Regions from separate parts of the Shimazuella sp. NTD248 genome, predicted to be linked through region 2. Evidence: a T-box and tRNA genes for the amino acid it is inferred to sense, from the RefSeq annotation. Region 2 holds a T-box; the other holds one or more tRNA genes.

Region 1 (8,127 bases), 420 kb from region 2:
TGAATGTAGCATCCTCTTTTTTGCGGATCTGTTTTTTTAGCACAAGCTCGCTCCTTTCTATTGTAGATAAGGATGAGTTTTACCTTATCTAGCTGGACACTAGGTTGTAAGTTTATACCTTAAATAAATATAAAACCTGACCCATTGAAAGGTCAGGTCATATCACAATGGTTTCGATGCTGAAACATATGCTAAAAATGATGATTATAAATAAATATATATGATTTTGGAGAATTCCGTCAAGAATGAACCGAAAATATATTCGCAATAGTTTGGGGTGGATCTAAATAGGATGAACAAGAAAATGGTATATGGAAACTCATGTCATCTTTTTTACCTGTGTAGGTGTCAATGAAGTGGTCATAATAGCTTCTCTTGATAAATTTTCTTGTGATTTGATTTTTTTATATCTTCTTTACATAAATTTATTTTTAATAGTAATAAATATCAATATATTAGAGTGTGCAATATGTTAATAATATATATAATTAACTTTATATTAAGAAAGGGGTAGTTTAAATGAGTGTTCTTATTTTAAACAGATTTCCGTATATTTGGAATACTTATAATAATTTTAATGAAATTTCAAATAAGGTTGTTTTTATTAGCGATCAAAAAGTAATGGAGCCATATTTTGTAGATTCATTTGCACACTATGAAGAATTTACTAGCTTTCATAACAATGATGCTGTTTCTTTGCGTGCAATTGATTTGCATGCAACATACCAATTTGAACATATTGTTGCTGTATCAGAGTATGATTTGGTTCGAGCAGCTGAATTAAGAGAACATCTAGGAATTGATGGTCAAAAGGTACACAGTGCAATACAATTTCGCAATAAAATTAGAATGAAAGAAGCCCTGAGAGCGAAATGTCAAAAAATCCGTATTCCAATATTTAAACAAGTGGAAGATATCTTTGATCTCCTTCATTTTATTGATGAAGTTGGCTATCCCATTATTTTGAAGCCGATTGATGGTGCAGGAGCTACAGGAATCACTGTACTACACAACGAGACGGATCTTTTGGAGTTTGCAAAGAGTGGTCTTCATCACAAAATGGACGCAGAACAATTTTTTGAAGGAGAAGAATATCATATTGATGGTGTTATTGAGGATAATGAATTGAAGTTGATATGTGCTTCAAAATATTTAGAGCCAATGTTTCATTATCAGAATCAAACATTCATTTCTGGCAGTTATATGATGCACAATGATAATCCATATAAAAATCAAATAGAAGAAGCGATGGCAGAAGTCATTCGAATATTGGATTTTCCTTCTCATGCAGTATTTCATGGAGAATGTTTGGTAACCTCGACAGGAGAAATTATTTTTATTGAAATTGCATGTCGACCCGGCGGCGGACGTATATCAAAAACAATGGAAGTGGCTTATGGAAAAGATTTATTGCTTGTATCTGCAGAGTTGCAAGCTGGTATTGCTTTTGGGCAAAATTTGCTCGGACAAGCTCCCGCCCGACTGAGTGGTTCAGTGCAGGCGTTGTCAAAAGAGGGGGAATTGGTATCTTTCCCTAAGTGTGAACCGCCAGATTGGGTTTATGAATATATACAAGATGTACCAGAAGGGACATCTTTCAGTGATCCCAAAAATAGTTGTGATTCAGTAGCTTCTTTTGTAGTAATTGGAGAAACAGAAGAAGAAGTAAGGACACGATTACAAAACGTTCTGAAATGGTTTGACACAAATACAATATGGATGGCAGCTGGAAATAGATCAGAAGGAGAAACGAACGAATGACCATACTAATCCTTGAAAATCTACCTTATACCGCCTGTCCCTTAAAACAAGTATTCTCCACTACAACAGAAGAATTAGTCGTTTTGGCCTCTGATCATGTTAAGCATACGTTTGATAGAAAGGATTATCACCATATTGAATTTTTTCCAAATTATATTTCAAACGACCAAGTTATTCTTCGTGCCATTGAATTACATCAGACCTATCATTTTACTTCCGTTATCGCTTTACAAGAATATGATCTAGTAAGAGCAGCAAAACTGAGAGAATATTTAGGTATTCAAGGGCAAAGCGTTGCAAGTGCGATGGAATTTCGCAACAAATGGATCATGAAGCAAAAATTACGAGAGAATGATATTCCAGTTGCAGAGATGACCTTAGCACAAACCGGATTAGATATTTCCCGATTTGCCGATCAGTATGATTATCCGATCGTAGTCAAACCCATTGACGGTCTTGGTTCAGTTTCGACTTATGTTTTGCATCATCGGCAAGAACTAGAAAATTTTTTAGCAAACGAACAACTTTCGGAAGTATTAGTTGAGAAATATATTGATGGGGAATATTTTCATATTGATGGTTGGGTGGAAGACGGGGTCATTCAATTAACTACTGTGTCCAAATATTACAATGCACCACTTGCTTCGAGTTCGATGACATATCTAGGAAGTACGATGTTACATCCTCAAAATCCTTTGAGCCGGCGACTTTCCGCAGGAACCAGAAAAGTATTGGAGATTTTAGACACACCAGCAAATACCACATTTCATGCGGAATGGTTTCATACTCCGAATGATCAAATTATTTTTGGGGAGATTGGCAGCAGGACAGGTGGTGCAAAAGTATCTGACACACATAAACTTGCATACGATGTGTCATTGTTTGATATTCATGCTCAAATTTCTGTTGGACTTCCAGGTCCAGTATTGAAGGAAGAAGTGAAAATGAATCCCTCCCATTTAGCTGGATGGTTATTGGTGAACACTAAATATGGATTATTACATGTGAACTCTACCTTGTTTCCAGAATGGGTGAAAGTGGCCCAAATTACTGGAGAAGATGGAAAGTCATATGATCAAGCGCAATTAAGTGTCGATTCCATCGCTCAATTTGCTTTTGTAGGGAGGAATGAAGAAGAATTGTCGCAGCGGTTGAATCAGCTTATTTCTATTGTTGATGAGACATTTCAATGGGAGAACTAAATATACGCAAAATCCCTGTTTCCAGCAGGGATTTTGTTGAAAAAAATATAAAAATTTGAATCGCAGTATTAGGAATAGTTTGAGATAATTTGTTCAGGTGACTAATTGCTGCTTTATATATAGGAACCAAAAAAACCTAGCCAAATGAATTAGCTAGGTTTTAAAAAGTTATCTACGAAAACACCTTGATCTGGTAACGCCACTGAGCTAGCCCCCGTGGTGGGGGGTCGATTGTGGTAGCGGCTACGCCTACTTAGGCGGCCACAATCACCCCCCACCACGGTAGGGCTAGTATAGTAACGCGGGACCGGATGAAGTATGGGAATCTTACACGCAGATACGGCGTAACACCGTACACAAGAAAGCTAGATAACTTTTAGGTATATGTACACTGTTTGGAATACTAAAAAAATAGTAACATAGAATGTATGTTTTTGCAAATGAAAATATTATGTAGATAAATGCGATGCAAGTAGTGGGAAATGCTTCCACCCCGCTATATAACTAATAAATATTCGTTTTCGAAGCATCATTAAAATAAAATGAAAAAAAGAGTTGACAACAAACCTCATTACAGGTTAAGATAGATCTCGTTCCTGACAAAATCAAAGTGTTTTGGAGAGATGTCCGAGCTGGCCGAAGGAGCACGATTGGAAATCGTGTATACGTCACAAGCGTATCGAGGGTTCGAATCCCTCTCTCTCCGCCATCTTATACATAGATGGCTCGATAGCTCAGTCGGTAGAGCAGAGGACTGAAAATCCTCGTGTCGGCGGTTCGATTCCGTCTCGAGCCACCATTTGAATGTTTTTGAATATGCTGAAATAGCTCAGCTGGTAGAGCAACTGACTTGTAATCAGTAGGTCGCGGGTTCGAATCCTGCTTTCAGCACCACATATCATCATAGCCACCAATCCATTGTTGGTGGCTATGTTATAGGGGCGTAGTTTAATGGTAGAACAGAGGTCTCCAAAACCTCCAGTGTGGGTTCAATTCCTACCGCCCCTGCCAATACAAAAAGCCACTCTGCTTCTTGATGACAGGGTGGCTTTTTTCTGCATGAAAGACAGCTTAGTGACAAGTAATATCTTTTGTGGCGAACCTCTAGAGAAGTTATCTCTAGAGAAAATGGTTTGCGCTTTTTTATAGTTGGATTGTTTTCAACTTATATGTGTAACCCTTCCACTCGATTCACAATCTCTCTGGCCCTGTCTATCCATTTTTGATCAATGGGATGATCTTCTGCTGGGATAGGAGTTGTAAACTGATTCATCATTCCGCTAAAAACACCAGAATCCCCAGTAGGATCACTAGATTCATCTGTGCGAAATTCATGTTTGATTACAAATGGTTTTCCGATTCGAACGAGAGTATCTGGATCTCCGATATCACCTCGCACCGCAAATACAGGAATGCGAAGAAAATACCGGTTTCCATGTTCTTCTTCCCAGTCCAATGGTTTGTCGAAATAACCATGATCATATGCATAGCCGCCGCCTATGTGGAAATCTTCCTCTTCCAACTGATCAGAGAGACTGGCGAATTGTGTTTGTTTGTCTTCGATGGTAGATTCAATTGGTATCATGCTGGACATCCTTTTTTGTTATAGTGTTTGAGGTTTTAGGATTTCTCATTCATCCGAAATAATACAGCGATGAACAATAAAAGTTTAAACATGGCTTTGGGTGGAGTTCAAAATTTTATTATTGACTTTTGGTGGGATTATGTTAGAATATTCAAGTGTCACAAGATTGAGTGTTATGGCGGCATAGCCAAGTGGTAAGGCAGAGGTCTGCAAAACCTTTACCCCCGGTTCAAATCCGGGTGCCGCCTCCATTAAAAACTTTTTGTATAATTCCGCTTGCTTATGCGGGTGTGGCGGAATTGGCAGACGCGCAAGATTCAGGTTCTTGTGGTCATGATGACCGTGGAGGTTCAAATCCTCTCATCCGCACCAAAAAAGTGCTTGACTTTTATGTGTGAAAGAGTTATGATGGATTTCGTTGTTGCAAAATGAATACGGGCTCTTAGCTCAACTGGATAGAGTGTCTGACTACGGATCAGAAGGTTAGGGGTTCGACTCCTCTAGGGCCCGCCATTTTTTCAACAATGAATGATAACGTCTTGCAAAATGAATATGGGCTCTTAGCTCAACTGGATAGAGTGTCTGACTACGGATCAGAAGGTTAGGGGTTCGACTCCTCTAGGGCCCGCCAAACAAAAAGATGAAAGCACATGCTTTCATCTTTTTTGATCTTTCATGCAAGTTGTTAAATATAGTTACTATAAAATTTTGAATCCATTCTTTCAGTTTAATAGAATGGGAAAATGCAGTCCACTAGAGGAGTTATTTTCTTTGGAGAATTTCCCATTCTTTTTGATATTGTTCTGCAAGATTACATTTATTAGAAATGTACTTGCGCAAAGTGGCTGAATATTTATTTTTAAAAGTAGCATTGGATGGGTTAAATTCATATTCTGTTTTTGAATCTTCCATTTCTTTGAAGTAAGTATCACAAGCCAATCTTTTACTATAGGACGAATTTATATTGGTTAAAATAATAAAGTTATCTTCTGCACCGGGAATATACTTGATCATAAATCTTTCACCTTGGTTGGGATAGATATAACCATTCTCAGGGGCTGGATAAATGTTAAAGGCTGTGCTCTCAAATGTTGTTTGGATCGTTTTATTTGCTGTTGTAAGAATCAACAAGTAATAACGTTCAATTGGAATATCATTGTAAGTACTATTTGTCATTTCTGTTTTAGTTACCACTGCCTCAGCTATTTTCCCATTTTTATTCAAAAATACATTATTTAAATCGGTTCCCCAGATCACATTTACAATACCAATTAAGAAAAATAGAACAGAAATGACGACTCCAACAGTGCCCCGCTTGGAGTATTTAAATAATAAGGGAAGTACTATCCCGACGAAGATAAATCCAAAAAGTAAAAAAAATCGATAAGCCACCAAAAAATGAATAATATTTGAGAGAAAGCTCATGTTTCCACACCCTTGTTGTCTGTGTTAGACCAATAAAAAATTGGACTCATCATAAATATAATTTTATTTATTATTAAATTCAATTTTTTATTATTTATATATTTCAATTTTTCATATACATAATTTTTGTATTTGATAAGTCCTAAATTATTTGTAAAAAAGACTTATATTGCGATAATTTCGTTTCCGGCAAATAGACACAAAAAAACAGAGGAGTGACCTCTGTTAAAATGTTTTCTCGATAATTCCACCGCCAAGGCATCGTTCTTTGTCGTAAAAGACAACAGATTGTCCGGGTGTCACGGCCCGCTCTTTTTCGGCATAGTGTACGGTGACAGTGCCGTCACTGTTTGGGGTGACGGTCACAGGTACATCTACTTGGCGGTAGCGAAACTTCGCTGTACAGGTGAAGGGTTCTTGCGGCTGTTCTGCTTGTAACCAGTTGAGATGGCTGGCGGTAAGCCCTGCGGAAAACAGCGCTTCATTATTGTGTCCTTGGGCAACATATAGAATGTTGTTTTTAACGTCTTTTTTTGCTACAAACCATGGTTCCCCTGTACCCGTTTCTGATCCTCCGATACGAAGTCCTTGACGTTGTCCGAGCGTATAGTACATCAATCCATCGTGTTCTCCAATTCGTTTGCCATCCATAGTGTGGATTTCCCCGGGTTTTGCAGGCAAGTATTGGCTGAGGAATTGTCGAAAGTTCTTTTCTCCAATAAAACAAATGCCTGTACTATCTTTTTTCTTAGCAGTTGCTAATCCGGCCTCTTCTGCTATTTTTCGAACTTCTGCTTTTTGTAAGTGTCCTATTGGGAAAAGAACGTGATCGAGCTGTGCACGATGCACCGCATATAAAAAATATGATTGATCTTTTGTAGGGTCTATACCTCGTAATAAAGTAGAGCCTTGTTCACTATGTTCTACCCTTGCATAGTGTCCAGTTGCGATGTAATCTGCGCCTAACTGCTTTGCTTTTTCTTGAAAATCGCCAAATTTGATTTCTCGATTACACATCACATCTGGGTTAGGTGTTCTGCCTGCTTTATATTCATCGAGAAAATATTGGAATACTTTATCTGCGTACTCTTTCTCGAAATTAACGGAGTAATAAGGGATTCCGATTTGAGTAGCCACTCTGCGTACATCTTCGAAATCCTCTGTAGCAGTACAGTGACCAAATTCGTCTGTGTCGTCCCAGTTTTTCATAAACAAACCGACGACATCATATCCTTGTTGTTTGAGCAGGTATGCTGTCACAGAAGAATCTACTCCTCCTGACATTCCTACTACAACACGTATTTTCCTTTTATCCATTTGGTCATCACACATTCTATTTGTTAGTTTTTCTCATTATAAGGCATGTTGCTCTTTCGCGCAAAAATGTGACCATAACAGGTAATCACGCTAAGGATGGTTGTCAAAGCGCAAGTGATCCAGTAAGCTTAGAGAAGCACTGTAGGGTGGTAGGAGGCATTATGAAATTTGTTAAACTTTCCCTTTTAGCTTGTTTTTTATTAGTGACCATAACTGGATGCTCATTGGTTATTGAAAAAATACAACAAGTTACAGGTAATGAAGTAGAGAATGTAAGTGAAAAAAAGACAGATACACGTGATAATGTAAGCGAGGAAAAACAGATATATGAGCAAGAGTTTGTCCCCCCAACTCCTTCACCAATTCTGCGGAATATTTTAGAGGATAAGGGCAAAGGCAGGTATGCAACAGAACCATATAAAGCAGGTAGTGTTGCTGAGGCTCTTAAAGTAATGCCAGAAGGTTTAGCAGAAGATGCAGTATATGCTTACTTGCTTGGTTTGGTAGGTCAAAATTACAAATATGACTTAGAGAGTTTGTCAAGTATGTTAGCTCCCAACTACCAAGCAAAGATCAGAGTATTGTCCTATGGGGAACCCGCGGCTGATTCGAAACCTCCAGCAAAACCTTTAAAACCGACCAATATAGCTGTTTTAGTAGATGCTAGCTCCACTATGGCAAATGAGTATAGAGGAAAATCACGTTATGAATGGGCTAAGCAATTTACTACTACTTATATGAAACAATTGCCTGTAAACGCTAATTTTATGGTTCGTTTTTTTGGTCATGAAGGTGGTCCAAGAAAGAAGGATAAAGAGGTTTCTTGTTCCAAAACGG
Region 2 (8,127 bases):
AGGATTGGTTTTCATGGACCAAACGCCAAACACGTTTTATAAAGCGGTAACTTCCCTCTACTCCCGCATCACTCCATTCCAGATCACGCTCTGGAGGAGCAGCAAAAAGGATAAAGAGACGAGCTGTATCCGCACCGTATTTTTCAATAATCTCGAGAGGACTAACCACATTTCCTTTTGATTTGGACATCTTGGCTCCATCTCGTAATACCATACCTTGAGCCAATAAACTTTCAAAAGGCTCTTCTACCGAAACTAACCCTGCATCGTGCAGTACTTTTGTAAAGAAGCGAGAATATAGCAAATGCAATACTGCGTGCTCGATTCCTCCGATATATTCTTTTACAGGTAACCATTCATCTGCTTTATCTTTCGCAAAAGGAATTTCCTCATTTTTGGCATCTACATACCGGAAGTAATACCAAGAAGAGTCGATAAATGTATCCATCGTATCGGTTTCCCGGCGTGCTTTTGCCCCACATGAAGGACAAGTGGTATGAACAAAACTCTCTGATGTTGCCAAAGGGTTGCTCTTTCCATCAAAGACAACATCTTCTGGAAGCACTACTGGCAGTTGGTCTTTTGGTACCGGAACTACCCCACAATCATCGCAATAAATAATCGGAATCGGTGTGCCCCAATAACGTTGACGAGAAATCAACCAATCGCGAAGACGATAGTTGGTTACACTTCCACCTTTGTTTTGCTGCTCCAAATGATCGGCAATTGCCGTAATCGCTTCCCGGTTGTTTACTCCATCAAAAGAACTAGATGAAACTAACTTCCCTTCTCCTGTAAATGCTTCCGCTAGGGGTTCTGCTAATTTCTCTCCATCTGGTTGAACAACTACTTTGATTGGTAGATTATATTTGTTCGCAAAGACAAAATCACGTTCATCATGGGCTGGAACCCCCATCACTGCACCTGTTCCATAATCAAATAAGACATAATTGGCAATCCAAATCGGAATTTCTTCCCCTGTCAATGGATGGACAGCTTTAGAACCCGTATCATACCCAATTTTCTCAACATCGGTAGCAGTCCGCTCTAGTTCAGTCGATTTACGCATCGTTTGGATAAAGTCAAGAATCTCCTGCTCTTGTTTATTTCCTTGAATCAATTGAGGAACAAGCGGATGTTCAGGTGCTAAAACCATATAAGTGACACCATATAATGTATCTGGTCGTGTTGTGAACACACTTACTTCTTCCTCCACTGATGGTAGGGAGAAAGTGACATTTGCACCTTTGCTTTTCCCAATCCAATTTCGCTGCATTGTTTTAATTTTATCAGGCCATCTTGGCAGTGTGTCCAATCCATCTAGCAAGCGCTCTGCATAGTCTGTAATCCGTAAAAACCATTGTTCTAACTCTTTTTTGATCACTTCAGAACCACAACGCCAGCATTTTCCATCTTCTACTTGCTCATTGGCAAGAACAGTCGCACAGCTTGGGCACCAGTTGACAGATGCCTCTTTGCGGTAAGCCAATCCTCGCTCATAAAAAAGCAAGAACAACCACTGGGTAAACTGATAATAATCAGGCAAGCAGGTACCTACATAACGATCCCAATCATAGGAACCACCTAACAATGCCTGCTCTTTGCGAATCCGCTCCATGTTATTTAATGTCCATTCACGTGGATTGACCCCACGCTGAATAGCAGCATTTTCTGCTGGCAGACCAAATGCATCCGCACCCATTGGGTGAAGCACGCGATGACCGTTCATCTTACGAAAACGAGCGATCACATCTCCTATCGAATAAACACGAACATGCCCCATGTGAAGCCCGTCTCCTGATGGATAGGGAAACTGTTCCAATGCATAATAGGTTGGTTTTGTTTTATCTTCATCTGTTTTATGCAGCGCATTTTCTTCCCAGTATGCTTGCCACTTTGTTTCAATCTCCCGATGCGCATACTCTTTCATGCCAATCAACCTTTCTTCATCTAAAAAATAAAAACCTCAAGCCACTAGCTATTTTGCTAGGGACGAGAGGTTGTCTTCCCGCGGTACCACCCTAAATTAGCGTCTTGTTCGGACGCTCGGCTCGAACCTGTAACGTAGGTATACGCCAAAGGCTACTTGTTATTCCCCTCTGGAGCGATGAAGCGAGTTCACATATCCCTCAGGTTGACTTGCACCAGTACGTCAACTCTCTAAACTGAGGGAAACAAGCTACTACTCTCCATCCTAGCTTCACTCATGATATTGCCACCATTATGCCCTGCTTTGAAGACAATGTCAAGAAGATTGCGGATTGGTTGTGCTTTTTCCTGTCGAAATAAAAATGTAACATACACTGTTGTTTCTAGTTAAGATCATAAATCTTGAACGATGTCATTATCAAAACAAACTACCTATATGTGACACATTGTTATTGTCAATTGGATTATCATATAAATGAAAAATGATAATCTGTAGCCTCCTATCATTTAGCAATTGACAAACCTCTTGATCGACAACTATAATACGAAATAGATAGTGGAAGCGTATACATTTCATTTTGTTGTTTGGAAGTGCTTGAAATGAAATTTTGTATTTTATGATCAAAATAAAATAAATGGACTGTTACTGACTCGATCAGGCATGACCAAGATAAGTGTTTACTCACTTGTTTTGGTCATTTCTTGTTTAGGAGGTGAACAAATGAAGGTAATAAAAAAGATTAATAATAATGTCGCCCTGGCAATCAACGATAAGAAGGAAGAAGTATTGGTTGTTGGCAAAGGATTAGGTTTTAAAAAAACCCCTTATGAAATAACCGATGCCGATATTGTTGAAAAAATATATGTCTCTCCTAAAAATATTAAAATGTTTGATTTGCTTAATGATATTCCTATTGAAGATATTTATTTAGCTGAAGAAATCATTAAAGCTGGTAAACAGATATTATCAACTGAACTTAATCCCAACTTAATTCTTACATTATCAGACCATATCAGCTTTGCACTTCAAAGGAGTAAAGAAAATGTCCAAGTCAAGAGCCCCTTAGAATGGGAAGTAAAAACCTTATATCCCGAAGAAACAAGAGTCGGTAAAAAGGCTCTAGAAATTATCAAAGAGCAAACAAATATCCTTTTGCCACCATCAGAGATTACCTTTATCGCCCTTCATTTTATAAATGCTCAAATCGGCTCTGGTGAAATGAGTGAAACAACAAAAATAACAAAGATTACAGGCGAAATTTTATCCATTATCAAATACTACTATAAAATGGATTTTGATGAAAATGCACTCCACTTTACAAGGTTTGCTACCCATATTCGGTATTTTATCATCAGACACATGACTGCAAATTCTTTAAAAGGTGAAAATGAAGCTCTTTTTCAGATGGTAAAGGAAAAATACCCTACTGATATAAAATGTGTAGAAAAAATCGAGACATTTTTACAGACTCACTATCAGTGGGAATGTTCCAATGATGAAAAATTATATTTGGTTTTACACATTCATCGATTAGCACAATCAAATAAATAATGGACTGTTACTGACTCGATCAGGCATGACCAAGATAAGTGTACACTCACTTGTTTTGGTCATTTTTTTTCTCACAAACGATATAAACCAAAAAGGAGAGGTTGACAATGGCTCAGGTAGGGTTAGCATCCAAAATCTTAGAATTGATTGGCGGGAAAAACAACATTTCACAATTCACTCATTGTGCAACTCGTCTAAGATTTGTTTTAAAGGATGATACAAAAGCCGATGTGCATGCATTAGATGCACTTGAAGGCGTCTTAAAATCGCAAAATAAAGGGGGACAATTACAAGTAGTAGTAGGTGAAAAAGTAGAATCCCTTTATGAACAAATAAGAGAAATAGCCCATATTACAAATCACGATGAGGCAGTAAAAAGAAAAAAAGGCTTTTCGATTAATCAAATCTTTGAAACGATTGCTAGTATTTTCACTCCTTTGTTACCAGCTTTAGTAGGTTGTGGCATGGTCAAATGTCTATCTACTATTATCACAGCAATGAAATGGATCGATCCAAAGTCAGGTTTTATTGCCATATTCGATATGATCGGTGATAGTATTTTCTATTTCTTACCGTTCTTCTTAGCCGTGAGTGCAGCAAGGAAATTTAAAACAAATGAGTACCTAGCAATAGGTTTAGCCGCCGCATTGTTACATCCTACCATTTTAGATGCTGCACAGAATATAGCTAAGACAGGAGTTACAACGATTGACTTTTTAGGCCTGCCAATCCTATTAGTTAAATACTCTTCATCTGTTATCCCCATCATATTGTCCGTTTGGCTATTGAGTTATGTTTACAAGATGGTAGATAAAGTGATTCCGGAATTTTTAAGAGTAATTCTCACACCAATGATCGTACTGCTGATCATGATCCCACTCGAATTAATCGTCATTGCCCCTTTTGGTTCCTATGTAGGAAATTGGTTAACTATAGGAATAAATGCTTTGTTTGCAACATTTGGAGTAGTGGCAGGGGCTTTGTTAGGTTTCTTTAAACCGATAATGGTTATGTTTGGTATGCATTATGCTATTATGCCTATGCAAATTCAACAAATTGCGGAAGTAGGATATACGGTTTTGATGCCAAGTGCATTAGGCGCAAATCTGGCACAAGCTGGAGCTGCTTTGGCAGTATTCTTTTTAACAAAGAGCAAAGCAATGAAATCTGCTGCTGGAACAAGTGCCATTACAGCTGCTTTTGGAATTACAGAACCAGCTATATATGGGGTAAACCTAAAATATAGAAGACCTTTCTTTGCAGGATGCGCAGCAGCAGGTATAACGGGAGGATTTTATAGTTTTGTTCATGCTAAATCAACAGCGATCGCATTACCAGGACTGCTGAGCCTCTCCTCTTATGAAGCAGATAAATACATGTATATCATTATCGGGTGTATCATGGCAGCTCTATTAGGATTCTTATTCACTTTAGCTGTTGGTATTAAAGAAGATGACACATCAAAGATAGAAAAAGAAAAAAAGAAGACGGATATTCCACTAACCCGCGAATTTTCCATTATGAGTCCTTTAGCTGGCGAAGTAAAAGACTTGGCAGAAGTGGATGATAAAACATTTTCACAAGAGTTAATGGGAAAAGGAATTGCTATTATCCCTTCTAATGGCAAGGTATATGCTCCGTTTGAAGGTACTGTCGATGCCATTTTTAAAACAAAACATGCCATCGGGCTAAAATCAAATACTGGAGTAGAGGTTTTGATTCACATTGGAATCGATACCGTAAATCTGGATGGTAAACATTTCACTGCCCATATTGAACAATCACAGAAGGTGAAGTTAGGAGATTTATTAATCGAATTTGATGTAGATGCTATTAAAAAAGAAGGCTATGACATCATCACACCGATCATCGTGACAAATAGTGATGACTACTTAGCTGTCCTCCCTGCAACAACAGGATGGATAAAAGAAAAAGAGGAACTGCTCAAAGTAATAAAAGCATAGAAAGGAACCGGTGAAAGAAATGACAACAGGATTTCCAGCAGACTTCTTATGGGGCGGAGCTTTATCCGCATGTCAGGCGGAAGGGGCATATAACGAAGATGGTAAATCAATGACCATCCCAGAAGTAATGAAATTTAATCCCAAAAATGACCGTAAGATTACAAAGCAAATGCAGATTACGATGGAGATGATCCAAGAAGCGAAAAATGATCCAGATATAATCAAATACCCTAAACGAAGAGGAATCAATTTTTATCACACTTACAAAGAAGATATTGCCTTATTTGCAGAAATGGGATTTAAAGTATTCCGCTACTCCATATCTTGGGCTCGTGTATTTCCAAATGGTGAAGATGCAGCACCTAACGAAAAAGCATTGAAATTTTATGATTCATTAATCGATGAATGCTTAAAACACAACATGGAACCACTGATAACCATTTCCCATTTTGATATGCCAATTGTACTAATCGAAAAATTCGGTGGTTGGTATAACGAAAAATTGATAGATTTGTATGCCAAATACTGTAGAGTACTCTTTGAAAGATATAAAGGAAAAGTAAGATATTGGGTAACATTTAATGAAATCAATATGAGCGTAAAAGCAGGCCCCAAAACCTTAGGAATTATAAATGAAGGGCAGGAAAACTATGAGGAGATGTTATTTCAAGGGCTCCATCATCAGTTTGTTGCCGCTGCAAAGGCGACAAAGCTAGCTCATGCAATAGATGCAGAAAATAAAATAGGCAGTATGGTCGCCTATTTCACTACTTATGCTTATACCTGCAAACCAGAAGATGCGCTGCAAATGCAACGAGATGATCAAATGAAAAACCTATTTTATCTAGATATTTTGAATAAGGGTAAATATCCATACTATGCAAAAACGTACTTCAAAAAACATCATATTCATCTGAGCATAAAAGAGGAAGATTTAGCAATCCTAGCAGAAAATACAGCAGATTTTGTTGGAATGTCTTATTATAACTCCATGATTTCAAGCAGTGATACAAAACAATTGAAATTGACATCAGGAAATGTTCACAGCGTCTATAAAAATCCACATTTAGCTGAAAATGAATGGGGATGGCAGATTGATCCTATTGGATTACGTTATACTTTGAATTCAATATATGACCGCTTTGAATTACCCATATTTATCTTAGAAAATAGTTCTGGATTTCTCGATACATGGAATGAAGATGGCACCATCCATGATCCATATCGAATTGAATTTTTACAACAACATATCTTACAAATGAAATTGGCATTGGAAGATGGTGTGGAAGTGATTGGTTATACAATGTGGGGACCTATAGATATGATTAGCTCTTCCACCTCAGAAATGACAAAGCGTTATGGATTCATCTATGTAGATCAAGATGACTATGGGAATGGTTCCATGAAAAGAGTGAGAAAGGATTCTTTTTATTGGTATAAAAATGTTATTTCTACGAACGGTGAAGAAATATAACAATTTGGGCTCATCTCTAGCGAAATTCAAGTGGCAATCCTGATTTTGCCACTTGAAGCTTTTCGCTGTTTTCTTTATGCCTTCCTATTTTGTTGTTCTATCATCGAATTCTATTTCTAATAAGGAGCAGAAAATGGATATTTTAAACAGAATAAAGAAAATACCCGGTGGATTACTGATTATTCCCATGCTGATCACAGCAGTTATCCATACTGTTTTTCCACGTGTATTAGAAATAGGTGATCTTACAAGTGCTGTTTTCACCACCAAAGGAACAATGACCTTGATTGCATTGATGTTATTTATTTCAGGCAGTCAATTTAAGCTATCACAAGTTGGTATTACCCTGAAAAGAGCAGGAATTTTATCTGTATCGAAAATCGTTTTGAGTTGGGTATTTGGTTGGTTATTTATCACCTATTTTGGTATAGATGGCTTTTTGGGAATCTCCGCAGTGAGTTTTATTGCAACGATTACAAGCTGTAATCCGGGGTTATATCTGGCATTAATGAATACTTATGGAGACGATATTGACTCTGCTGCTTTTGGTATCTTAAATTTAATAGCTGTTCCCATTATACCTGTTATGATTTTAAACACCGCGAATGGAACAGGAATCGATTACTTGAGTATTTTAACTACCTTACTGCCATTCTTATTAGGTATCCTACTTGGAAATTTAGATGCCAATATCCAAAAAATGTTTTCCCCTGGTACAGTGATTCTTTTACCTTTTTTAGGTGTAAGTTTTGGATCTTATATTGATTTAAAGGTAGCATTCCAATCCGGTTTCTCCGGGATCATATTGACATTTATTTATTTGGTTATCTGTATGCTGCCATTGATATATATCGATAGATTCTTATTAAAAAGACCAGGATATGCAGCCGCAGCTACCTGTTCAGTGGCGGGAATTTCGCTCGTTGTTCCTACTCTTGCAGTTAGCATAAATGCCGTATATAAACCATATATAGAAATTGCAATTGCACAGATTGCCTTTGCTGTAATCCTTACTTCGATCCTCTCTCCTTATATTACAAAAGCAATTGCCCATAAATACAAAAAATAATGGTAAGAATCAAAAAAAGTGCTTATCGGTTCACAAAACTACTCCGATAAGCACTTTTTTCTAACATTCAATCCACTATAGGAATTCCTTTATCGAGAAACTTATTTCCATCCAAGTATACATCAGGCTCTTTAATCAC

What was found. A T-box is a leader RNA that pairs with one kind of tRNA and senses whether it is charged. The one in region 2 lies ahead of leuS (leucine--tRNA ligase), so its partner is inferred to be a tRNA-Leu.
Region 1: it encodes a tRNA-Leu, which carries the amino acid that the T-box ahead of leuS (leucine--tRNA ligase) is inferred to sense. The anticodon was not compared.

The regions. Positions count from the first base shown of each region.
Region 1 is NZ_JCAJZT010000001.1:545,283-553,409, reverse strand. Features, by position in the region: gene AC5WOE_RS03020 (hypothetical protein) at 1-43, opposite strand, end outside; gene AC5WOE_RS03015 (ATP-grasp domain-containing protein) at 520-1,761, shown strand; gene AC5WOE_RS03010 (ATP-grasp domain-containing protein) at 1,758-2,963, shown strand; tRNA gene AC5WOE_RS03005 (tRNA-Ser) at 3,581-3,672, shown strand; tRNA gene AC5WOE_RS03000 (tRNA-Phe) at 3,687-3,762, shown strand; tRNA gene AC5WOE_RS02995 (tRNA-Thr) at 3,782-3,857, shown strand; tRNA gene AC5WOE_RS02990 (tRNA-Trp) at 3,901-3,974, shown strand; gene AC5WOE_RS02985 (YugN family protein) at 4,129-4,548, opposite strand; tRNA gene AC5WOE_RS02980 (tRNA-Cys) at 4,726-4,799, shown strand; tRNA gene AC5WOE_RS02975 (tRNA-Leu) at 4,833-4,920, shown strand; tRNA gene AC5WOE_RS02970 (tRNA-Arg) at 4,985-5,061, shown strand; tRNA gene AC5WOE_RS02965 (tRNA-Arg) at 5,103-5,179, shown strand; gene AC5WOE_RS02960 (hypothetical protein) at 5,311-5,973, opposite strand; gene mnmA (tRNA 2-thiouridine(34) synthase MnmA) at 6,199-7,290, opposite strand; gene AC5WOE_RS02950 (VWA domain-containing protein) at 7,452-8,127, shown strand, end outside.
Region 2 is NZ_JCAJZT010000001.1:120,582-128,708, forward strand. Features, by position in the region: gene leuS (leucine--tRNA ligase) at 1-1,930, opposite strand, end outside; T-box leader at 1,986-2,205, opposite strand; gene AC5WOE_RS00660 (PRD domain-containing protein) at 2,651-3,481, shown strand; gene AC5WOE_RS00665 (beta-glucoside-specific PTS transporter subunit IIABC) at 3,589-5,445, shown strand; gene AC5WOE_RS00670 (glycoside hydrolase family 1 protein) at 5,465-6,919, shown strand; gene AC5WOE_RS00675 (2-keto-3-deoxygluconate permease) at 7,053-7,988, shown strand; gene AC5WOE_RS00680 (aminopeptidase) at 8,056-8,127, opposite strand, start outside.